Regions from separate parts of the Streptomyces sp. NPDC002884 genome, predicted to be linked through region 1. Evidence: riboswitches for the same ligand, from Rfam matches in the RefSeq annotation. Region 1 holds a riboswitch; each other region holds the start of a gene.
What was found. A riboswitch is a leader RNA that binds a small molecule or an ion and turns the genes downstream of it on or off. The one in region 1 is predicted to bind cobalamin.
Positions count from the first base shown of each region.

Region 2: linked by a shared signal. The riboswitch ahead of ABT070_RS27560 (cobalamin biosynthesis protein) and the one ahead of ABT070_RS17490 (ribonucleoside-diphosphate reductase subunit alpha) in region 1 are both predicted to bind cobalamin.
Region 3: linked by a shared signal. The riboswitch ahead of metE (5-methyltetrahydropteroyltriglutamate--homocysteine S-methyltransferase) and the one ahead of ABT070_RS17490 (ribonucleoside-diphosphate reductase subunit alpha) in region 1 are both predicted to bind cobalamin.
Region 4: linked by a shared signal. The riboswitch ahead of ABT070_RS12920 (ABC transporter substrate-binding protein) and the one ahead of ABT070_RS17490 (ribonucleoside-diphosphate reductase subunit alpha) in region 1 are both predicted to bind cobalamin.

Region 1 is NZ_JBEOVB010000007.1:208,307-213,731, forward strand. It holds gene ABT070_RS17485 (NACHT domain-containing protein) at 1-1,435, opposite strand, end outside; cobalamin riboswitch at 1,702-1,837, shown strand; gene ABT070_RS17490 (ribonucleoside-diphosphate reductase subunit alpha) at 1,962-4,346, shown strand; gene ABT070_RS17495 (ribonucleotide-diphosphate reductase subunit beta) at 4,346-5,371, shown strand; gene ABT070_RS17500 (hypothetical protein) at 5,284-5,425, opposite strand, start outside.
Region 2 is NZ_JBEOVB010000015.1:148,614-154,038, forward strand. It holds gene cobN (cobaltochelatase subunit CobN) at 1-826, opposite strand, end outside; gene ABT070_RS27555 (cobyric acid synthase) at 823-2,355, opposite strand; gene ABT070_RS27560 (cobalamin biosynthesis protein) at 2,352-3,341, opposite strand; cobalamin riboswitch at 3,440-3,592, opposite strand; gene ABT070_RS27565 (hypothetical protein) at 3,714-3,935, opposite strand; gene ABT070_RS27570 (inorganic phosphate transporter) at 3,970-5,238, opposite strand; gene ABT070_RS27575 (lysozyme) at 5,392-5,425, opposite strand, start outside.
Region 3 is NZ_JBEOVB010000003.1:378,783-384,207, forward strand. It holds gene ABT070_RS09045 (M1 family metallopeptidase) at 1-370, shown strand, start outside; gene ABT070_RS09050 (ATP-binding protein) at 425-946, opposite strand; partial or broken gene ABT070_RS09055 (STAS domain-containing protein) at 1,064-1,469, shown strand; partial or broken gene ABT070_RS09060 (3-hydroxyacyl-CoA dehydrogenase family protein) at 1,559-1,738, shown strand; cobalamin riboswitch at 1,858-2,094, shown strand; gene metE (5-methyltetrahydropteroyltriglutamate--homocysteine S-methyltransferase) at 2,260-4,578, shown strand; gene ABT070_RS09070 (universal stress protein) at 4,779-5,345, shown strand.
Region 4 is NZ_JBEOVB010000005.1:77,558-82,982, reverse strand. It holds gene ABT070_RS12935 (cobalt-precorrin-6A reductase) at 1-141, shown strand, start outside; gene ABT070_RS12930 (ABC transporter ATP-binding protein) at 160-1,008, opposite strand; gene ABT070_RS12925 (FecCD family ABC transporter permease) at 1,005-2,069, opposite strand; gene ABT070_RS12920 (ABC transporter substrate-binding protein) at 2,066-3,121, opposite strand; cobalamin riboswitch at 3,189-3,389, opposite strand; gene ABT070_RS12915 (HipA family kinase) at 3,495-4,409, shown strand; gene ABT070_RS12910 (Rdx family protein) at 4,406-4,693, shown strand; gene aceB (malate synthase A) at 4,716-5,425, opposite strand, start outside.

The sequences.
Region 1 (5,425 bases):
CGAAGCCGCGGCCGGCCCACACGTGCTCGGCCCGGGCCCGCGCGCGCCGGGCCGGGCCGGGGTGCAGGACGTCCGGGTCGAGCAGCTCATCGAAGCCGACCTCCAGCTTGTCCTGGAGCAGTCCGACGCAGGCCAGGGCCGAGACCACTTCGAGCGTGTCGCGGCGCTCCGGCGGGGCCAGCGCGACGTCCTCGCGCAGCTTCCCCTCGCACAGCGCCTCGGCCCAGGTCTCCAGCAGCCAGAGCCGCAGGGTGGCGCGGTCGCGGCTGCGGGTGTTCATGTGCCGGGGATCGTCGTCCGGACGGTCGTGCTCCAGGATTCCGCGCCGGTGGAGTTCACGGGCGATCTGGAGATAGATCGGCGACTCGGTCACCTCCGCCGTCTCCACGATCCAGTCCACCCGGCGCTCGTCGGTCTCCGGGACGTCCGCCTCGACGAAGCGCAGCGCCTCCTCCTCGCTGAGCGGTTCCAGCACCACGATCGCGGCGGAGGTGGTCTCCAGCGGGCTGTGCGGCCGGGAGGCGATGACCAGGGGCAGCTTCTCCTCGCGGGCGCGCTCGATGGCCCGGCGGATGACGTTGTCCCGGTTCTGCTGCCGGCCGTCGTCGAGGAGGGCCTCCTCCAGGCCGTCGGCGAGGACCACCGGCTTGTCGTCGGCGAGGAGCTGTTGCCACACCCGGTCGGTCTTGCTGCGCGCGAGAACGCCCTTGGGCGCCTCCTGGGCGAAGCGCTGCCTCGCCAGGCGTTCGAAGTTCAGGTCGGCGCCGTCCGCCGCGTCCCGCAGTCTGACCGGCACCGGTACGGCGTTCTGGCGGGCCAGGAGTTCGGTGAGCCGTACGAGGACGGCGGTCTTCCCGGCTCCGACGCCGCCGACGAGCAGATACGGCCGCCGGGTGTCGCGCTCCCGCAGTCGCTCGGCGATGACCTGGGCGATGTCCTCGCGGCCCACGATCTCGGCGGTGTCGTATCCGGCGGTGGGCACCAGGCGGCGCGGATCCCGCAGTGCCTTGGTGAGGTAGCGCCGTTTGGTCCAGCGGTACCACCAGAACAGGAAGAGCGCGGCGGCGATCGAGGCGGCGAGGATCGGGCCGACGAACTTGAAGACGGTGTCGAACCCCTCGTTGCCCTGCCGCCACTGCTCGAAGCCGGTCGTGTCCTGCGTGACGAGGATGAACAGGCCTTCCCCGACCCAGGCGAGCAGCGCCAGCACGGCGACCAGCCAGATGACCCTGGTGACGTTGGCGTAGGAGACCCATCGGCGCCACTTCCGGGGGCGGGTGGCGCCGCGGCGGGCCTCCAGACGGATCGTCAGGGAATGCCAGCGGCCCACGCACCCGTGTCCGACGCGGTGTCCCGCCCGTCGCAGGGCCAGCGTGGCCATCGGCGCGTCGCGCGGTCGCTCCTTGCCGGGCGGGTGGCGGACGACCCTCGTCATGGCGTTCTCCTTGCGAGTTCCGGGAGCGGTTCGCGGGACGGAGGACTCGCGGGACGGAGGATTCGCACGGCGCCGACGGCTACTTCCATGGAAGCACTCCCGGCACGCTCCGCAACCCGGGCGCCCGGGTTCCGTCCGCACACCCGAGCGGAACCGGCATCCCGTGCCACACCGCGACGATCCCACCCTGATCGCCTGTCAGCTGACGCTCTGAAACCGCCCCGACACAACATCTGGGGGTGGCGTGACAGGTGAGCACAAGATGTATGCTCATGCTCGCTGTCGCCGCAGGGGAATCCGGTGCGAATCCGGAACTGTCCCGCAACGGTGTACTCGCGTGCATCCATACCCGTATGCGCACGCCTGTTCAGTCCGAGGTCCTGTCGACAGCGCGCCCGGCCGTCCGGTCCGGGTGCCCTGACGTCCGGGTCTCGTGGAGTGGGCCGGTGGACGCGACGCCCCCGCGCGCTCGTGTGCTGCCCCCTGCCCTGCGCAAGGCCCACCGCCGAGCGAGGGAGAGCCCCACGTGACCATCGCGCCAGCCGAACCGGTTTCAGTCACCGAGCCTGAGACCGACGGTCCCGGTACCGCGTTGCTGCGGACCCTGACCGAGCTGACCGCCGATCTGCCCGACGCCGACCCCGGCCGGGTCGCCGCCGCCGCCCTGCGCGGCCGGTCCGCGCGGGCTGCCTCCGAGGTCACCGCGGAGCTGCGCGAGCTGGCCACGGAGGCCGCCGCGGGCCTGATCTCCGAGGACCCCGCCTACTCGAAGCTGGCCGCCCGGCTGCTGACGATCAGCATCGCCGCGGAGGCCGCCTCCCAGGGCGTCACCTCGTTCACCGGATCGGTCGCCGTCGGCCACCGCGAGGGCCTGATCGCCGACCGCACCGCCGAGTTCGTGCGCGTCCACGCGGTCCGCCTCGACGCCCTGATCGACGAGGCGGGCGACGACCGCTTCGGCTACTTCGGGCTCCGCACCCTGCACAGCCGCTACCTCCTGCGGCACCCGATCACCCGCAAGGTCGTCGAGACACCGCAGCACTTCCTGCTGCGCGTCGCCTCCGGCCTCGCCGAGGACGACACGGCGCGTTCCGTGGACGAGGTCGCCGCGCTCTACGGGCTGATGAGCCGCCTGGACTACCTCCCGTCCTCCCCCACGCTCTTCAACTCCGGTACCCGGCACCCCCAGATGTCGTCCTGCTACCTCCTCGACTCCCCGCTGGACGAGCTGGACTCCATCTACGACCGCTACCACCAGGTGGCCAGGCTGTCGAAGCACGCCGGCGGCATCGGACTGTCGTACTCCCGCATCCGCAGCCGCGGTTCGCTGATCCGCGGCACCAACGGGCACTCCAACGGCATCGTGCCGTTCCTGAAGACGCTCGACGCCTCGGTCGCCGCGGTGAACCAGGGCGGCCGGCGCAAGGGCGCGGCGGCGGTCTACCTGGAGACCTGGCACTCCGACATCGAGGAGTTCCTGGAGCTGCGGGACAACACCGGTGAGGACGCCCGCCGGACGCACAACCTGAACCTCGCGCACTGGATCCCGGACGAGTTCATGCGCCGGGTCAACGCCGACGCCCCGTGGTCGCTGTTCTCCCCCGCCGACGTGCCCGAGCTCGTCGACCTGTGGGGCGAGGAGTTCGACGCGGCCTACCGCAAGGCCGAGGAGGCGGGCCTCGCGAAGAAGACCATCCCGGCCCGTGATCTCTACGGCCGCATGATGCGCACCCTCGCGCAGACCGGCAACGGCTGGATGACCTTCAAGGACGCGGCCAACCGCACCGCCAACCAGACGGCCGAGCCGGGCCACGTCGTGCACTCCTCCAACCTGTGCACCGAGATCCTGGAGGTCACGGACGACGGCGAGACGGCGGTCTGCAACCTGGGTTCGGTGAACCTGGGCGCGTTCGTCGACACGACGGCCGGCACGATCGACTGGGAGCGGCTGGACGAGACCGTCCGCACGGCCGTCACCTTCCTCGACCGGGTCGTCGACATCAACTTCTACCCGACCGAGCAGGCGGGCCGCTCCAACGCCCGCTGGCGGCCGGTCGGCCTGGGCGCGATGGGCCTCCAGGACGTCTTCTTCAAGCTGCGGCTGCCCTTCGGCTCCCCCGAGGCGAAGGCGCTGTCCACCCATATCGCCGAGCGCATCATGCTCGCCGCCTACGAGGCCTCCGCCGAGCTGGCCGAGCGCAACGGCCCGCTGCCGGCCTGGGAGAAGACCCGTACGGCCAGGGGCGTCCTGCACCCGGACCACTACGGCGTCGAGTTCACCTGGCCCGAGCGCTGGGCGGCCCTGCGCGAGCGGATCGCGCGGACCGGCATGCGCAACTCCCTGCTGCTCGCCATCGCGCCCACCGCCACCATCGCGTCCATCGCGGGCGTGTACGAGTGCATCGAGCCGCAGGTGTCCAACCTGTTCAAGCGCGAGACGCTGTCCGGCGAGTTCCTCCAGGTCAACTCCTACCTGGTGCAGGACCTCAAGGACCTCGGCGTCTGGGACGCCCGCACCCGTGAGGCACTGCGCGACTCCAGCGGCTCGGTGCAGGACTTCGCCTGGATCCCGGACGACGTGCGCGCCCTGTACCGCACGGCGTGGGAGATCCCGCAGCGCGGCCTGATCGACATGGCCGCCGCCCGTACCCCGTACCTCGACCAGGCCCAGTCCCTGAACCTGTTCCTGGAGACGCCGACCATCGGCAAGCTCTCCTCGATGTACGCGTACGCCTGGAAGTCGGGCCTGAAGACGACGTACTACCTGCGCTCGCGCCCGGCGACCCGCATCGCCCGCGCCGCACAGGCACAGGCACAGGCACAGGCCACCGTCCCCGTCCAGCAGGTGGCCGAGCCCGACGCCGTCGCCTGCTCCCTTGAGAACCCCGAGTCCTGCGAGGCCTGCCAGTAATGACCACCGCACCCGAGAAGACCGAGAAGAACCTGCTCGACCCGGGCTTCGAGCTGACCCTTCGCCCGATGCGCTATCCGGACTTCTACGAGCGCTACCGGGACGCCATCAAGAACACCTGGACCGTCGAGGAGGTCGACCTCCACTCGGACGTCGCCGACCTGGCGAAGCTGTCCGAGGGTGAGCAGCACATGATCGGCCGGCTGGTCGCGTTCTTCGCGACGGGCGACTCGATCGTGGCGAACAACCTCGTGCTGACGCTGTACAAGCACATCAACTCCCCCGAGGCGCGCCTCTACCTTTCGAGGCAGCTCTTCGAGGAGGCCGTGCACGTCCAGTTCTATCTGACGCTCCTGGACACCTACCTCCCCGACCCGGAGGACCGCACCGCCGCCTTCGCCGCCGTGGAGAACATCCCCTCCATCCGCGAGAAGGCCGAGTTCTGCTTCAGGTGGATCAACGAGGTCGAGAAGCTGGACCGGCTGGAGAGCAAGGCCGACCGCCGTCGCTTCCTGCTCAACCTGATCTGCTTCGCCGCGTGCATCGAGGGCCTGTTCTTCTACGGCGCCTTCGCGTACGTCTACTGGTTCCGCAGCCGGGGTCTGCTGCACGGCCTCGCCACGGGCACCAACTGGGTGTTCCGTGACGAGACGATGCACATGAGCTTCGCCTTCGAGGTGGTCGACACCGTCCGCAAGGAGGAGCCGGACCTCTTCGACGACCAGCTCCAGGACGAGGTGACGGCCATGCTGCGGGAGGCCGTCGAGGCCGAGCTCCAGTTCGGGCGCGACCTGTGCGGCGAGGGGCTGCCGGGTATGAACACCGACTCGATGCGGCAGTACCTGGAGTGCGTCGCCGACCAGCGTCTGTCGCGGCTCGGGTTCGCCCCGGTGTACGGCTCGGAGAACCCCTTCTCCTTCATGGAGCTCCAGGGTGTTCAGGAGCTGACCAACTTCTTCGAGCGCCGTCCGTCGGCGTACCAGGTCGCGGTGGAGGGCACCGTCGACCTGGACGAGGACTTCTGAGCCGTCCTCTCCCCACGGGCCTCCTGGGCCTCCCTGATCTGCCGGTCGGCGCGC
Region 2 (5,425 bases), on a different contig from region 1:
CCTGCATCGCCGCGTCCATGGGGGAGAGGGCGGCGTCGGACGCCTCCCACACGCTCTTCGACGAGGTGAGGCAGAGCCCCTGCAGCACGGGGACGTCGAGCTCGGCGAGCGCGCCGATGTCCCAGGCCTCCTCGTCCCCGCCCGCCGAGGCCTGCGAGGCGTGCGTGCCGCCGGCGGCGAGGACGGTGGCGACGAGGGTGTCGGTGCGCCCGAGGATCTCGTACAGCCCCGGGTCCGCCCCGCGCAGCGAACCGCAGTACACGGGCAGGGCGTTGGCGCCCCGCGCCTCGACGGCGTCGCACAGCGTGTCCACGAAGGCGGTGTTGCCGCTCAGCTCGTGCGCCCGGTAGAAGAGCACCCCGATGGTCGGCCGCCCCTCGACGAAGGCACGCTCGCCGTGGACGCCGTACTCGGGCATCTTCTGCGGCTCGACGAACCCCTCACCGGTCAGCAGCACGGTGTCGGAGAGGAACCGGGCCAGCTCGGTCAGGTTGTCCGGGCCGCCCTCGACGAGATAGCGCAGCGCCTCCGCCACCACACCGGCCGGCACCGACGACTCGGCCATCAACTCCGCGTCGGGCACGGCCTCGCCGCCCAGCAGCACGGTCGGCACACCGGACGCCCTGAGCGCGGCGAGCCCGTCCTCCCAGGCACGCTTCCCGCCGAGCAGCCGGACGACCGCGATGTCGGCGCCGTCGAGGAGCGCGGGGAGTTCCCCGGCGACGTCCACCCGGGTCGGGTTGCCGATCCGGTACGAGGCACCGGAGGCGGCCCGGGCCGCCAGCAGATCGGTGTCGGCGGTCGACAACAACAACACTGTGCTCATGCGGGCGCTCCCGGTGGAATGAAAGGCAGTCCTTGCGGCGCGCCCGACTCGATGAGCCGCCAGAGCGCGTCGGTGTCCGCGTGCTGTTCGATCAGGTCGCCGAGCCGGTCGAGCTGCTCCTCGCGCAGCCCGGCGAACGAGGTGTCGGCGGCGGGCACGAAACGACGGCCCGCGGCGGCCGCCACCTCGCGCAGGAAGGCCCGCCGGAATCCGTCGGACTCCAGTGAGCCGTGCCAGTGCGTGCCCCAGGTCTGGCCGACCCGGCAGCCGTCGAGGCCGTTCCCCTCGTCATCGGAGAAGAACGGCTCCCCGCCGGTGACGTCGGCGACCCCGTGATGGATCTCGTACCCCTCGACCCGCTCGCCGAGGGCTCTTCCGGCCGGCCGGGTGAGGGTCTTCTCGCGGGCGAACCGCACCCGGACGGGAAGGACTCCGAGCCCCTCCACCCGCCCGAGCCGGCTCTCCACCTCGTCCTCGATGTGTTCGCCGAGGATCTGGAAACCGCCGCAGACACCGAGGACGGGCCGCTGCTCGGCGACCCGGCGGAGGACGGCCTGCGCGAGCCCCCGCTCCCGCAGCCACTCCAGGGCGCGCACGGTCCCCCGGGTCCCCGGAATCACCACCAGGTCGGCGTCGGCCAGCTCCTCGGGCCGGTCCACGAACCGCACGACGACGCCGGGTTCGGCGGCCAGCGCGTCCACGTCCGTGAAGTTGGACATGAGGGGGACGGCGCACACGGCGACCCGCAGCACGTCCTCGCCGACGGGCGGGGCGGTGTTCGACTCCCGCACGGTTCCCCGCAGCGAGACCCTCAGCCCGTCCTCCTCGTCGATCCCGAGCCCGTGCCGGAACGGCAGCACGCCGTACGTCCGCCGCCCGGTGAGCCCGTGCAGCATGTCCAGGCCCGGCTCCAGCAGGGAGACGTCCCCCCGGAACTTGTTGACCAGGAACCCGGCGACCAGCTCCTGGTCCTTCGGCGAGAGCAGGGCGACGGTGCCGAAGAAGGAGGCGAAGACACCGCCGCGGTCGATGTCGCCGACGACGAGCACGGGCAGCCGCGCGCCCCGCGCGATCCCCATGTTCACGATGTCGGTCCGCCGCAGATTGATCTCGGCCGGACTGCCCGCCCCCTCACAGATCACCGCGTCATACGTGCCCCGCAACTCGGCGAGGCAGTCGAGAACGGTTCCGAGGAGTTTCTGCTGCCGTCCCCCGTGATAGCCACGGGCACTCATCTCGCCCACCGGCTTGCCGAGCAGCACGACCTGGCTGCTCTGTTCACCGCCCGGCTTGAGCAGCACGGGGTTCATCAGCGCGGTCGGCTCCACCCGGCAGGCCTGGGCCTGCATGGCCTGGGCCCGCCCGATCTCGGCGCCCTCCGTCGTCACGAACGAGTTGAGGGACATGTTCTGTGCCTTGAAGGGCGCGACCTTCACCCCCTGCCGCACCAGCCACCGGCAGATCCCGGCCGTGACGACGCTCTTGCCGGCGTCGGAGGTGGTGCCGGCGACGAGGAGTCCCCCGCTCATGAAGTACGCCCCTTCGGCCGGTTGCTCCGGTTGCTCTGGTTCCTCGCGACGAAGCTCGTGGCGACGGCGCGCGCGGCGACGGTCACGCCGAGCGCGAGCAGACCGACGCGGCGGGAGAGCCACGCGGCACGTTCGATGTCCCGGGCGACGACGGGCCGCCCGGCCGCGCCGTTCAGCACGGGCCGGTGCTCGACCCGCCCGGCGTACGACAGGGTGCCGCCCAGCCGCACCCCGAGGGCGCCCGCGAACGAGGCCTCCACCGGACCGGCGTTGGGGCTCGGATGCTTGCGGGCGTCGGCCCGCCAGGCCCGCAGGGCGCCCCGGGGATCGTCCCCCGCGACGGCGGCGAGCGCGGCGGTCAGCCGGGCTCCCGGCCAGCCGGCGACGTCGTCGAGGCGCGCGGCGGCCCAGCCGTACCGCAGATACCTCGGCGACCGGTGACCGACCATGGCGTCCAGGGTGTTGACGGCCCGGAACCCGACCAGGCCCGGCACCCCGCCCACGGCACCCCACACCAGTGCCCCCACGACGGCGTCGGAGGTGTTCTCGGCGACGGACTCCACGACGGCCCGGGCGATCCCGTCGGCGTCCAGCGCGTGCGGATCCCGCCCGCACAGATGCGGCAGCCGCTCCCGGGCGGCCTCGATGTCCCCCGCTTCGAGCGCCCGCCCGATGACCCGGGCCTCCCGGACCAGGGAACTGCCCCCGATCACGGCCCAGGTGGCGGCGGAGACCAGAGCGACGGAAGCGGCGGGGGAACGGCGTACGGCCTGTTCGGCGACGGCTCCCAGGGCCACGACCCCGCCCGCGCACACGACGGCGTGGAGGGCGCCCTGTCCCCGGTGGTCCCGCCACAGCAGTCGCTCGACGGCACCGGCGGCCCGCCCGAACGCGGCGACCGGATGCCCTCGGCGCGGATCGCCGAGCAGCAGGTCGCCCAGAAGGCCGGTGGCGGCGCCGTACGCGTAGAGGCGATCGGCACGCATCGGCTCAGCCGGCCGTGGGGTCGGGGAGCGACCTGGTGGTGTACCTCAACGGCCGAGCGAGCATGGCGATATGTCCTCACTCAGGGTGTCCACGCCCTGGTTCGACGAGACCGGCGGCGAGAGTTCCTGGCTCCCGGGGGTTTCTACCCCGGTGACAGTGGCGGGACCGCGCCGGATTCACACCGGCTTCCTCTTCTGCCGCCGTACATGGCTCGGGCAGTCCACCACGGCCCGCAAGACCCGTCAACTTGCTGTTGACCTGCGAGGCTGGAGTGTGCAGAACCCCACACAGGACCGGTCGGCGTGGCCACGAACGCCGAGGGGTGCGGGACGGTGATCCGTCCCGCACCCCTCGGGTGTTCGGATGGTGCGTCAGGCGACGATCAGTGAGATCCCGTACGCCACCGCCGCCGCGCAGGCCGCGAAGCAGGCGTACGCGCCGGTCACCGCGAGGGTGGCCGAGTCGCCCTGCGCCGTGGCGCGTTCCTGCCGCGACAGGCCCATGATCCCGAGGGTGAACAGGGCGACGAGGCCTACGGTGATCACGAGGCTGACACCGAAGACGGAGCCCAGGGCTGCCCAGTCGATCTTCATGCTGCTTCTCTTCCTTCGTACCGGGTGCGCGGGCTCAGACGGCCGCGGCCGGGGGAGCGGCGGGGGTCGCGGGCTCTGTGGCCGGGGCGGGGATCGTGGCCGTCAGGTCCGTCGTGCGGCCGGCCGTGAGGTCCTCGGCCAGGGTGCCCGTGGGCGGCGGGGTGACGGCGGCGATCGCCGTCGTGACGACGCCCGCGGGCTCCTCGGGCTCGTTGACGTTCGAGGCGTCGACGACCTCGCGCCGGGAGACCTTCCAGATGGCCGCGCTGGAGGCGATCAGGAAGACCGCCACGAGGGCCGTGCCCCAGTCGCCCAGACCGGTGACGGCCTCGGCGAGCGCGCCCACCAGGGCCGCGGCCGGGAGCGTCAGGCCCCATGCGACGAACATCCGGGTCGCCGTCGACCAGCGGACCACCCCGCCCTTGCGGCCCAGTCCGGCGCCCATCACGGCACCGGAGACCGAGTGGGTGGTGGAGAGGGAGAAGCCGAGGTGCGAGGAGGCCAGGATGACCGTGGCCGCGCTGGTCTGGGCGGCGAAGCCCTGCTGCGGCTGGAGGTCGGTCAGGCCCTTGCCCATGGTGCGGATGATCCGCCAGCCGCCGAGGTAGGTGCCGAGCGCGATGGCCAGGCCGGCGGAGAGGATGACCCAGGTGGGCGGGTCGGAGTCGGGGGCCACGGCACCGCCGGCCACCAGGGCCAGGGTGATGATGCCCATCGTCTTCTGCGCGTCGTTGGTGCCGTGGGCGAGGGAGACCAGGCCGGCCGAGGCGATCTGGCCCGCGCGGTAGCCCTTGGCCGCGGCCTTGCCGTCGGCCTTCTTGCCGAGGGTGTAGGAGAGGCGGGTCGCGAGCATCGCGGCGACGCCCGCGACGATCGGGGCCGCGATCGCCGGGATCAGCACCTTGGTGACCAGGGCGTCACCGTGCACCGCGCCCATGCCGGCCGAGGCGATGGTGGCGCCGATCAGACCGCCCATCAGGGCGTGCGAGGAACTGGACGGCAGGCCTACCAGCCAGGTCAGCAGGTTCCAGAGGATCGCGCCGACCAGGGCGGCGAAGATGACCTCGGGACGGATGCCGGTCTCGTCGACGAGACCCTTGGAGATCGTGTTGGCGACCTCCACCGAGAGGAAAGCTCCCACAAGGTTGAGCGCGGCGGACATGGCCACCGCAACCTTGGGCTTGAGTGCACCGGTCGAGATGGTGGTGGCCATCGCGTTGGCGGTGTCGTGGAAACCGTTCGTGAAATCGAACGCGAGTGCGGTGACGACCACAATCGCGAGGATCAGCGAGAAGTTTTCCATTTACCCAGGCAATCGTTCGAAGTCATTGGCGCGTTGACCGTAAGCAATCTGGGTGAACGGAAGGTGAACTGAGCAGGGCTTCCGGGTGTCTGTGCAAGGGGGTCGGAGCGGCGGCCCGGCGCCGCGCGGGGGCAGGCCCCAAGCGCCGTACGGTCACCCGTCCTTGGCGAGCCCGCGCAGCTGCGTC
Region 3 (5,425 bases), on a different contig from region 1:
CAACGACGAGTACACCTCACCGTGGCTGGACGAGAGTTTCGCCCAGTACGCCAACGCCCGCTTCTACGGCTGGGAGACCCGCGACTGCTGGTCGGACGTCTATTGGCCCGACGACAGCACCGCGCTGACCGCCTCGATGGCCTACTGGTCGCAGCACCGCGGCGAGTACCACCTCGTCTACACGGCCGGCCCCTGCGCCCTGGCCGACCTGGAACGCACCCTCGGCGCCGACTCCATGGCACGGCTGCTCGAGCGGTACGCCCAGGACCACTGGTACGGCGTCTCCAGCACCGCCGACTTCAAGAAGGCCGCCCAGTCCATGACGGACGAGGACCTCGGCCCCTTCTGGGAGACCCACCGCATCCGGTGACGACGCCGAGGGCTCTGCGCTGTGTCAGGCGGCGCTGTGTCAGGTGGCGCGGTGTCAGGTGGCGCTGTCGCTGAGTGCGTCAGCGAGGGCGATGCGTGCCGTGATGCGTTTGCCGACCGGTTCCTGCTCGATGAAGAGGTCCTCGGTGACGGCCTTGACGATCTCCAGTCCGTGCTGGCCGATTCTGCCCGGATCGCCGGCCCGAGCCACCGGAACGGTCGGATCGCTGTCCCATACGACGACCTCCACCGCGTGGGCGGTGAGGCGCAGTTCCATCAGGACGGGCCCGGGGGCGTACTTGCGGGCGTTGGTGACCAGTTCGCTGACCACGAGCTGGGTGAGGTCCCTCGCGCGGGCTGGCACGGGCAGGCGATGGTGGGCATGGGCCCGGTCGAGGAAGGCGATGGCGTGATGGCGGGCGTCCGCGATGCAGCCGTCGTCCGCGCCCAGGGCGAAGCCCGCGCGCACCAGATGCCCGTTCGGCCCGTTACGGCCGTCACCGCCGGACTGGGATTCCTCCACGTTTCTCGCCCTCACTCCCCCGTTCACGTGCGCCGGTACCCGCGATCGCGCCATGCATGCCACGGGGGTGCCGTTCGGCACAGCCGCGGGGTGCATGCCGCCGCGGTGGTGGGGCAGAATCTTCGGCGCACGCCCGGACCCGGGGCCGGCCCGAACACAGTCGAGGAGACGGTGAGCGACATCGAGAACGCGGACCGGCGAGGCAGCCTGTCCGTCGCGCATCGCGTGGTCGACGGCGTGCGAGTCCTGACCGTGCGGGGCGAGATCGACCACGACGTCAAGGACGTCCTCAGCGAAGCCCTGCTGTGCGAGGACGGCGCGGTGCCTCCCCTGCGGGTCGTGGCGGACCTCGCCGGCGTCACCTTCATGGACTCCAAGCGGCATCAACGTCTTCCTCGCCGCGCACCGGCAGGTGAGCGGCGCGCACGGCGGCTGGCTGCGCATCGCCGCCGCGCAGGAGCCCGTCCTGCACGTCCTGCGGCTGGTCGGCGTCGACGTCCTCCTCGCCTGTCACCCCACCACCGAGCAGGCCCTGAACCCCGAACCGGCATCACGTCACACGGCTGATCCGGCCTGAGGGCGGTACAGCGTCGGCTCACTCGACACGAAGTACCGGGTACGGCACGAACGTGGTGCTGTTCTGGTCGATCCGCAACGGCCGGCCGAGGGGCGTCGCGGCACGCGGACCTGATCGGCCCGGACACCGTCGCCGCCATCGCCGAGTCCCTGTACGACGAGTTCAGGGAACCGCTCTACGCACCACCCCCACTGCTGCGACGGATGGTGGAAGCGGGGCGGCTGGGCCGCAAGAGCGGCCGGGGATTCCACGTGTACGGCCAAGGCTGAGCGTCCTGGCGCGAGCGGGGCGTTTCCCGCTCCCGGCGTATTCCAAGCATGCCGAACGCGTGTTCCACCTCACCACCCGAATGCCGGGCGGGATCCGCCGCGCCGCAGAGCCGCCCCGTAGGCTGGCGGGCGCAGCTGGTTCGCCCCGTCCGCCAGGCGGGATGCGTCGCAAGAGGGAACCCGGTGGGAATCCGGGACTGCCCCGCAGCGGTGAACGGGAACGACCGCCGTCATACGCACTGGACCCACGAACAGGGTCTGGGAAGCGACGGTCAGTAGGTGTCCCGTCTCGTACGAACTCCGTACGACGAGACGTGCCCGTGAGTCCGAAGACCTGCCCGTTGCCCACGCACGAACCACTCGTGCGCGGAGATCCCGGTGACCTCGTGGGCGGGTCGGCGTACATATCAGGCGGACGACCGCGCTGTGCCGCGCGAGGTCGGATCCGTCCGGTCCGTCACCCCTTCGCGCTCGCGTCCCGTCCCGGGATTCCAGGGAGATATCTCGCGAAGGAGATTTCCGTGACAGCGAAGTCCGCAGCCGCGGCGGCACGGGCCACCGTGTACGGCTACCCCCGTCAGGGCCCGAACCGGGAACTGAAGAAGGCCATCGAGGGCTACTGGAAGGGCCGCGTCGGCGCCGACGCCCTCCGCACCACCGCCGCCGAACTGCGCGCCGCCAACTGGCGGCAGCTCGCCGACGCCGGCATCGACGAGGTCCCGACCGGCGACTTCTCGTACTACGACCACGTCCTGGACACCACCGTCATGGTCGGCGCGATCCCCGGACGCCACCGCGACGCCGTCGCCGCCGACCCGCTGAACGGCTACTTCGCCATGGCACGCGGCACCCAGGACGTCGCACCGCTCGAGATGACGAAGTGGTTCGACACCAACTACCACTATCTGGTGCCCGAGTTGGGCCCGGACACGGTCTTCACGGCCGATCCGGCCAAGCAGGTCGCCGAGCTCCGGGAAGCCCTCGCCCTCGGGCTGGACGCCCGCCCGGTGCTGGTCGGCCCGGTCACCTACCTGCTGCTCGCCAAGCCCGCCCCGGGCGTGCCCGCGGACTTCGAGCCGCTCACCCTGCTCGACCGCCTGCTGCCGGTGTACGCCGAGGTCCTCGCCGACCTGCGCGCGGCCGGCGCCGGGTGGGTACAGCTGGACGAGCCCGCCCTCGTCCAGGACCGCACCCCGGCCGAACTGGACGCCGCCGCCCGCGCCTACCGTGCACTCGGGGCGCTCACCGACCGGCCCCGGCTCCTGGTCGCCTCCTACTTCGACCGGCTCGGCGACGCCCTGCCGGTCCTGGCCAAGGCTCCCGTCGACGGACTCGCCCTGGACTTCACCGACGCCGCGGCCGCCAACCTCGACGCCCTCGCCGCCGTGGGCGGTCTGCCGGGCAAGCGGCTGATCGCCGGCGTCGTCAACGGCCGCAACGTGTGGATCAACGATCTGGAGAAGTCCCTCGCCACCCTCGGCACCCTGCTCGGGCTGGCCGACCGGGTCGACGTGGCCGCCTCCTGCTCCCTGCTCCACGTGCCCCTCGACACGGCCCTGGAGCAGGACATCGCGCCGCAGACCCGGCGCTGGCTGGCCTTCGCCCGCCAGAAGACCGCCGAGATCGTCGCCCTCGCCGAGGGCCTGTCCCTCGGCACCGACGCGATCACGGGCGAACTGGCCGCGAACCGGGCCGATCTCGCCGCCCGGACCGTATCCCCCCTCACCCACGACCCGGCCGTCCGCGCCCGCGCCGCCGCGGTCGGGGACACCGACGCCCGCCGCTCCCAGCCGTACGCCGAGCGGGCCGCGGCCCAGCGCGCCCACCTCGGCCTGCCCCTGCTGCCGACCACCACCATCGGCTCCTTCCCGCAGACCGGCGAACTGCGCACCGCCCGCGCCGACCTGCGGGCCGGCCGCATCGACACCGGCGGCTACGAGGAGCGCATCAAGGCCGAGATCCAGGAGGTCGTCTCCTTCCAGGAGAAGGCCGGCCTGGACGTCCTCGTGCACGGCGAGGCCGAACGCAACGACATGGTCCAGTACTTCGCCGAACAGCTCACCGGATACCTGGCCACGGAGCACGGCTGGGTGCAGTCCTACGGCACCCGCTACGTCCGCCCGCCGATCCTGGCCGGTGACATCTCCCGCCCCGAACCGATGACCGTGCGCTGGACGACGTACGCCCAGTCCCTCACCGACCGCCCGGTCAAGGGCATGCTCACCGGTCCCGTCACCATGCTCGCCTGGTCCTTCGTCCGCGACGACCAGCCCCTCGGCGACACCGGCCGCCAGGTCGCCCTCGCCCTGCGCGACGAGGTCGACGACCTCGAGGCGGCCGGTACCTCGGTGATCCAGGTGGACGAACCGGCGCTGCGCGAGACCCTGCCGCTGCGGGCCGCCGACCGCCCGGCCTATCTGGCATGGGCCACCGAGGCGTTCCGGCTCAGCACCGGCGGGGTGCGGCCGGACACGCAGATCCACACCCACATGTGCTACGCCGAGTTCGGGGACGTCGTCCAGGCCATCGACGACCTCGACGCCGACGTCATCAGCCTCGAAGCCGCCCGTTCGCACATGCAGGTGGCCCGCGAACTCGCCTCGCACGGCTACCCGCGCGAGGCCGGACCGGGCGTCTACGACATCCACTCGCCCCGCGTCCCGAGCGCCGAGGAGGCCGCCGAACTGCTCCGTACCGGTCTCCGGGCCATTCCGGCCGAGCGCCTCTGGGTCAACCCCGACTGCGGCCTGAAGACCCGCGGTTGGCCCGAGACCCGCGCCTCGCTGGAGAACCTGGTCGCCGCCGCCCGTACGGTCCGCGAGGAACTCTCCGCGTCCTGACGTCAGTCCGGGCAGACACAGGAGGAAGCACGGGGAGCCCCGGCCGCCGGGAGGCCGGCCGGGGCTCGCCGTCGGAGAGGAGCTGAGGAGGGGCGCGCACGGGCTGTCCGGAGCCTCGCAGGGTAGGCGGGACGGAAGTGGTTTTGCGCAGGGTCGCCGCCCGGACGGACCGGGTCGGCGCGCGCGGAACGGAGGAACCGATGTCCGAGTCCCGCCCGTCCTCGGCCGCCCGTGTCGTCGTGGGGGTGAGCGGCTCGCCGGGGAGTCTCACCGCCCTGGGCCGGGCCGCCGCCGAGGCGCGGCGCCGGGGAGCCGAACTCTGGCCGGTGCTGGCCTGGGAGCCGCCGGGCGGGGAGCTCGCCGCCCGCAGGTCGACGTCCGCGGCCGTCCTGGTCGAGGACTGGGAGCGGCTGGCGCGTGAGCGGCTGCTCGGCGCCCTGCGCGCGGTCATCGGCGGCGACGGCCACGGGTCGCGCACCCGGGCCATCATCGCGCGCGGCGCCCCGGGTCCGGCGCTGGTCGCTACCGCCGACCGGGAGGACGACCTCCTCGTGATCGGCGCCGGACGGCGTGGCCTGCTGCACCGCGCGCTGTGGCCGTCGACCGGCCGCTACTGCCTCGCCCGCGCCGGCTGCCCGGTGCTGGCGGTGCCGCCGTCACCGCTCCAGGCCGCCCTGGCGACCGCGCGCCGCCGGAACGCGTGGGGGCTGAAGCTGGACACCGGGCACCTGGCGAGGGAGTTCGAAAGCGTGCCGCCCGACTGCTGAGGCCACGCCCGGGGGTGGTGACAGAGTCCGAGCGTCCTTTCCGGGGCAACGCGTCGACGTCCCGTCGTGCCGATGTCCCT
Region 4 (5,425 bases), on a different contig from region 1:
CCGAAGCTGGCCGCCGCCCGCGCGGCGGGGCTGCCCGTGGTCGTGGTGCGCAGGCCGCCGGCGCCCGCGGGCGTCCGGGTCGTGGCGGGGCCGGAGCAGGCCCTGGAGCGGCTCAGGGGTATCGCGACGGGAGCGGAGTAGCGGGCGGCGGACACCGCGTCAGAGGGCCGGTACGGCGCCCAGGAAGCGTATGTGGGGGCGGTCGCCCGGGCCGTCGGCGGTGACGGTGGCCCGGACACCGTAGACGTCGGCCACGAGCGCCTCGGTGAGGACGTCGTGCGGGCCGCCGCAGGCCACCACACGCCCCTCCTTGAGGACGACGAGCCGGTCGCAGTACATCGCGGCCAGGTTGAGGTCGTGCAACGCGACGACGCTGGTGACCCGGAGTTCGGTGATCAGGGTCAGCAGGGCGAGCTGGTGCTGGATGTCGAGGTGGTTGGTGGGTTCGTCCAGGAGGAGTTCGCGGGGTTCCTGGGCGAGGGCCCGGGCGATCTGGACGCGCTGGCGCTCGCCGCCGGAGAGGGAGTGCCAGGGCCGGTGGGCCTTGTCGGCGAGGCCGGTGCGGGCCAGCGCGGAGCGGACCGCCTCCTCGTCGGCGGCGGAGGCGGAGGCCCAGCCGCGGCGGTGCGGGACGCGGCCGAGGCGTACGACGTCGAGGACGCTCAACGCGAGCTGGGTGTCGGCCTGTTGCTCGACGACGGCGACGCGCCGGGCTACGGCGCGGCGGCCCACCCGGGCCAGCGGGCGGTCGTCGAGGGTGACGACGCCGGAGTCCGGCGCGAGCACGCCCGCGAGCAGGCGCAGCAGGGTGGACTTGCCCGAGCCGTTCGGGCCGAGCAGGCCGGTGACGGCGCCGGGGCGGGGCGTCAGGCTGACCCCGTCGAGGATCAGGGTGCCGCCGGCCGTCCGGGTGACCCGGTCGGCGCGCAGCCCCTCGGAGCCGGCGGCCGCCGAACGGCTCGCCGCCGGGCCGCTCGCCGCCGGGCCGGTCGCCTCGGAGCCGGTCATCGGGTGCCCTTCGCGCGGTACAGGACGGCGACGAACGCGGGGACGCCGATGAGGGAGGTCACCACGCCCACCGGCACCTCCTGCGGGTCGAGCACGGTGCGGGCGAGGGTGTCGACCCAGACCAGGAACACCGCGCCGGTCAGGGCCGTGGCGGGCAGCAGCCGGGTGTGGCCGGGGCCGGTGAGGGCGCGTGCCGCGTGCGGGAGCACCAGCCCGACGAAGCCGATCGCCCCGGCCGAACTCACCAGCGCGGCGGTGAGCAGCGCGGTGGTGCACAGCAGCACCAGCCGGGTGCGGGCCACGGAGACGCCGAGGGAGAGGGCCGCGTCCTGCCCGAAGGCGAACGCGTCCAGCGCCTTGGCGTGCCCGAGGCAGACCGCCAGCGCCACGACCAGCGCGGCCGCGCCGACGGTCACGTCCGTCCAGTCGGCGCCGCTGAGCGAGCCGAGCAGCCAGAACAGGATTCCGCGGGTGGTCTCCGCGTCGGCGGCCGTCATCACGACGAAGGAGGTGAGCGCGGAGAACAGCTGCATGGCGGCGACCCCGGCGAGGACCACCCGGTCGGTGGTGCCGCCGAGGGTGTGGCTGAGCAGCAGCACCAGAGCGAAGGAGACCAGCGCGCCGAGGAACGCGCCACCGGAGACCGACAGGAGGCCGCCGCCCGCGCCGAGCACGACGACCAGCACCGCGCCGGTCGAGGCGCCGGAGGAGACCCCGAGGACGAAGGGATCGGCGAGCGGGTTGCGCAGCAGGGACTGCATCACGGCCCCGCACACCGCTAGGCCGGCGCCGCACACCGCGGCGAGCAGGGTGCGCGGCAGCCGCAGGTTCCACACGATGCCGTCCCGCAGCGGCGTCAACTCCGCCTGGCCCCAGCCGAGATGGGACGCGACCGCGGACCACACGTCACCGACGGCGATGTCCGCGGGGCCGATGGTGATGGCCACGGCGACCGAGGCGCACAGCAGCGCGAGACCGGACGCCCACAGCAGCGCGCGGCGCAGTCCGCCCGCCGCCGCGGCCCTGGCCACCGCCGTGGGCGCGGCCGGCGCGCCGGTCATTTCGCGAGGCCGTGGCTGCGCAGCGCCGCCGCGACCTTCTCGATGCCCTCGACGGTCCTGACGGTCGGGTTCATGGCCTGTCCGGACAGCAGCACGTACCGCTTCTTCTTCACCGCGGTCATGTTCCTGGTGACCGGGTTCGACTCCAGGAACTCGATCTTCTTGGCGGCGGTCTCGGCCGTCTGCTGCCTGCGGGTCAGGTCGCCGATGACGAGGAGGTCGGGATCGCGGTCGGCGACGGTCTCCCAGTTGACCTGGGGCCACTCCTCCTGGGTGTCGTCGAAGGCGTTCTTCGCGCCGAGCGCGTTCGTGACGATGCCCGGAGCGCCGCAGCAGCCCGCGAGGTACGGGGACTGCGAGTTGGCGAACCAGTACATGAGGGTCACGCCTCGGGCGTCGAGTCCGGCGGTGGCCTCGGTCACCCGGCCCTTCAGCCCGGCCACGAGCCGCTCGCCGCGCTCCCGGACGCCGAAGACCCGCGCCAGGTCGCGTACTTCGCCGTAGACCGCTTCCATGGTCAGCGGCTCGGTGCGGACGCCGTCGCCGTCGCCGCTGTTGTCCTTGCCGACGCAGTCGGAGGGGGAGAGGTAGGTGGGCACGCCGAGCTTCTCGAACTGCTCGCGCGGGGCGACCCCGCCCTTGCCGAGGGTGGAGGCGAAGGAGGCGGCGACGAAGTCGGGTTCGGTGTCCAGGACCTTCTCGAAGGAGGGGGCGTTGTCGGCGAGGCGCCGCACCTTCGCGTTCGCCTTCGCCAGGCCCTCGGCCACCGGGTCGGTCCAGGTGGCGGTGCCCACCATGCGGTCGGCCAGCCCGAGGGAGAGCATGATCTCGGTCGTGCCCTGGTTGAGGGAGACGGCCCGCCGCGGAGGGCCGTCGACACCGATCTGCCGCCCGCAGTTGTCGAGCCGGACCGGATAGCCGGCGGCCCCGCCCTTCCCCGCCGGGCCCGAGGGATCCGCCGGGCCGGAGGAGCCGCAGCCGGCCAGCAACAGGGCGCCGGCCAGGAACAGAACGGCAGGACGGGCAGGACGGACGGCACGTGCGAACGGCACAGGGCTTCCTTCGGCGTCGAGGGCTCAAGCGCGAAGCCCGGTCGTACGGTGCTCCCCCGGCCGTCCGACGGCAGTGGGGTCGCCAGCAGGTCTTCGGACTCGGGGTCACCCGGACGAGGCGCCTTCCCGGACCGCGTACGCGCTCCAGTGGCCGTTGCCCCGCCCGTCGCCCTCACCGCTGCGCGTCAGCTCCGGATTCGCACCGGATTCCCTGACCCGTACACACACGCGTGCGCACATGGGTTCGACTGGCCTTGGCAAGCTACCACACGCCGCCGAGGCCGCCCGCGGGCCGTTTCGGACGGTGGATCAGACCCTCTCGCCGGCTGTCACGCCTGGTTACTATGCTTCTCCAGGCCAGAGGGAGAGAGTCATGTTGACCGAGGTCACAGCGACCCGCTACCTCGCCCCTCTGCGGGCGGGCGGTTCCGTGCCGGCCGTCGTCGAGGCGGACGACCTGGGCACCTACGTCGTGAAGTTCACGGGCTCCGCGCAGGGCCGCAAGGCGCTCGTCGCCGAGGTGATCGTCGGCGAGCTGGCGCGCGCCCTCGGGCTGCGCTTCCCCGAGCTGGTCCTGGTGCACTTCGACCCGGCGATCGCGGAGCACGAACCGCACCAGGAGGTACGGGACCTGCACGCCGCGAGCGCGGGGCTCAACCTCGGGATGGACTTCCTGCCGGGTGCGGAGGACTTCACCCCGGAGGTCGCGGAGGCCTTCCCGGTGGAGCCGCTGGAGGCCGGGAGGATCGTCTGGCTGGACGCCCTGACCGTGAACGTCGACCGTACGGTCCACAGCTCCAACCTGATGGTCTGGCCGACGTTCGGCACCGTCCCGCCCCGGCTGTGGCTCATCGACCACGGCGCCGCACTCGTCTTCCACCACCGCTGGGACGGCGCCGACCCCGAGAAGCGCTACGACTTCCGCCACCACGCCCTCGGCCGCTGCGCCCCGGACACCCGGGCCGCCGACGCCGAGCTGGCGCCCAGGGTGACGGAGGAGCTGCTGCGCCGGATCGTGGCGGAGGTGCCGGACGCCTGGCTGGCCGACGAGGAGGGGTTCACGACCCCGGACGCCGTCCGGGAGGCGTACGTGCGGTACCTCCACGCGCGCGCGGCAGCCTCCGCGGCCTGGCTGCCCACCGACTTCCCCGGCCCGAAGGAGCTCGCCGCCGACGAGGCCCGGCGTGCGGCGAGGACGCAGCAAGGACGGCCCGACTGGCTGAAGCGGGTCCCCGACCTGCACGGCAGGCCGGCCGCGGAACAGGATTGGTCGGTGCACCTCGGATGAGCGAAACGAGTGACGCGAGCGGGCGGGTCGAGATCGAGTACTGCACCCAGTGCCGTTGGCTGCCGCGCGCGGCCTGGCTGGCGCAGGAGCTGCTCACGACCTTCGAGGCCGAGCTGACGGAGCTCGCCCTCAGGCCCGGCACGGGCGGGGTCTTCGTCGTCCGGGTGAACGACGAGGTGGTCTGGGACCGGCGCGAACAGGGCTTCCCCGAGCCGACCGCGGTGAAGAAGCTCGTACGCGACCGAGTGGCCCCGGGGAAGTCCCTGGGCCACTCGGAGAGGTGAGCGTTCCGGTCGGTGCCGGTGCTCAGCCCCTGAGCCGCTCGTACGCCGGCAGGGTGAGGAAGTCCGCGTAGTCCTCGTCGAGGGAGACCGTCAGCAGCAGGTCGTGCGCCTGCTGCCAGTGGCCGGCCGCGAAGGCCTCCTCGCCGATCTCCGCGCGGATCGCGGCCAGTTCCCCGGCGGCGATCTCGCGGGCCAGCTCGGGCGTGGCCTTCACCGTGGTCCCGTCGCGCTCGAACTCCACCCCCGCGTTGATCCACTGCCAGATCTGCGAACGGGAGATCTCGGCGGTGGCCGCGTCCTCCATCAGGTTGAAGATGGCGACCGCGCCCAGGCCGCGCAGCCAGGCCTCGATGTAACGGATGCCGACCTGCACGGCGTTGACCAGGCCCGGATACGTCGGCCTGGCCTCCAGGGAGTCGACGGCGATCAGGTCGGCCGCCTTGACGTCGACGTCCTCGCGCAGCCGGTCCTTCTGGTTCGGCCGGTCGCCGAGCACGGCGTCGAAGGAGGCCAGGGCGATCGGCACCAGGTCCGGGTGGGCCACCCACGATCCGTCGAAACCGTCGTTCGCCTCACGGTCCTTGTCCGCCTTGACCTTCTCGAAGGCGACCTTGTTGACCTCCTCGTCGCGGCGGGACGGGATGAAGGCCGCCATGCCGCCGATGGCGTGCGCGCCGCGCTTGTGGCAGGTGCGGACGAGGAGTTCGGTGTACGCCCGCATGAACGGGGCGG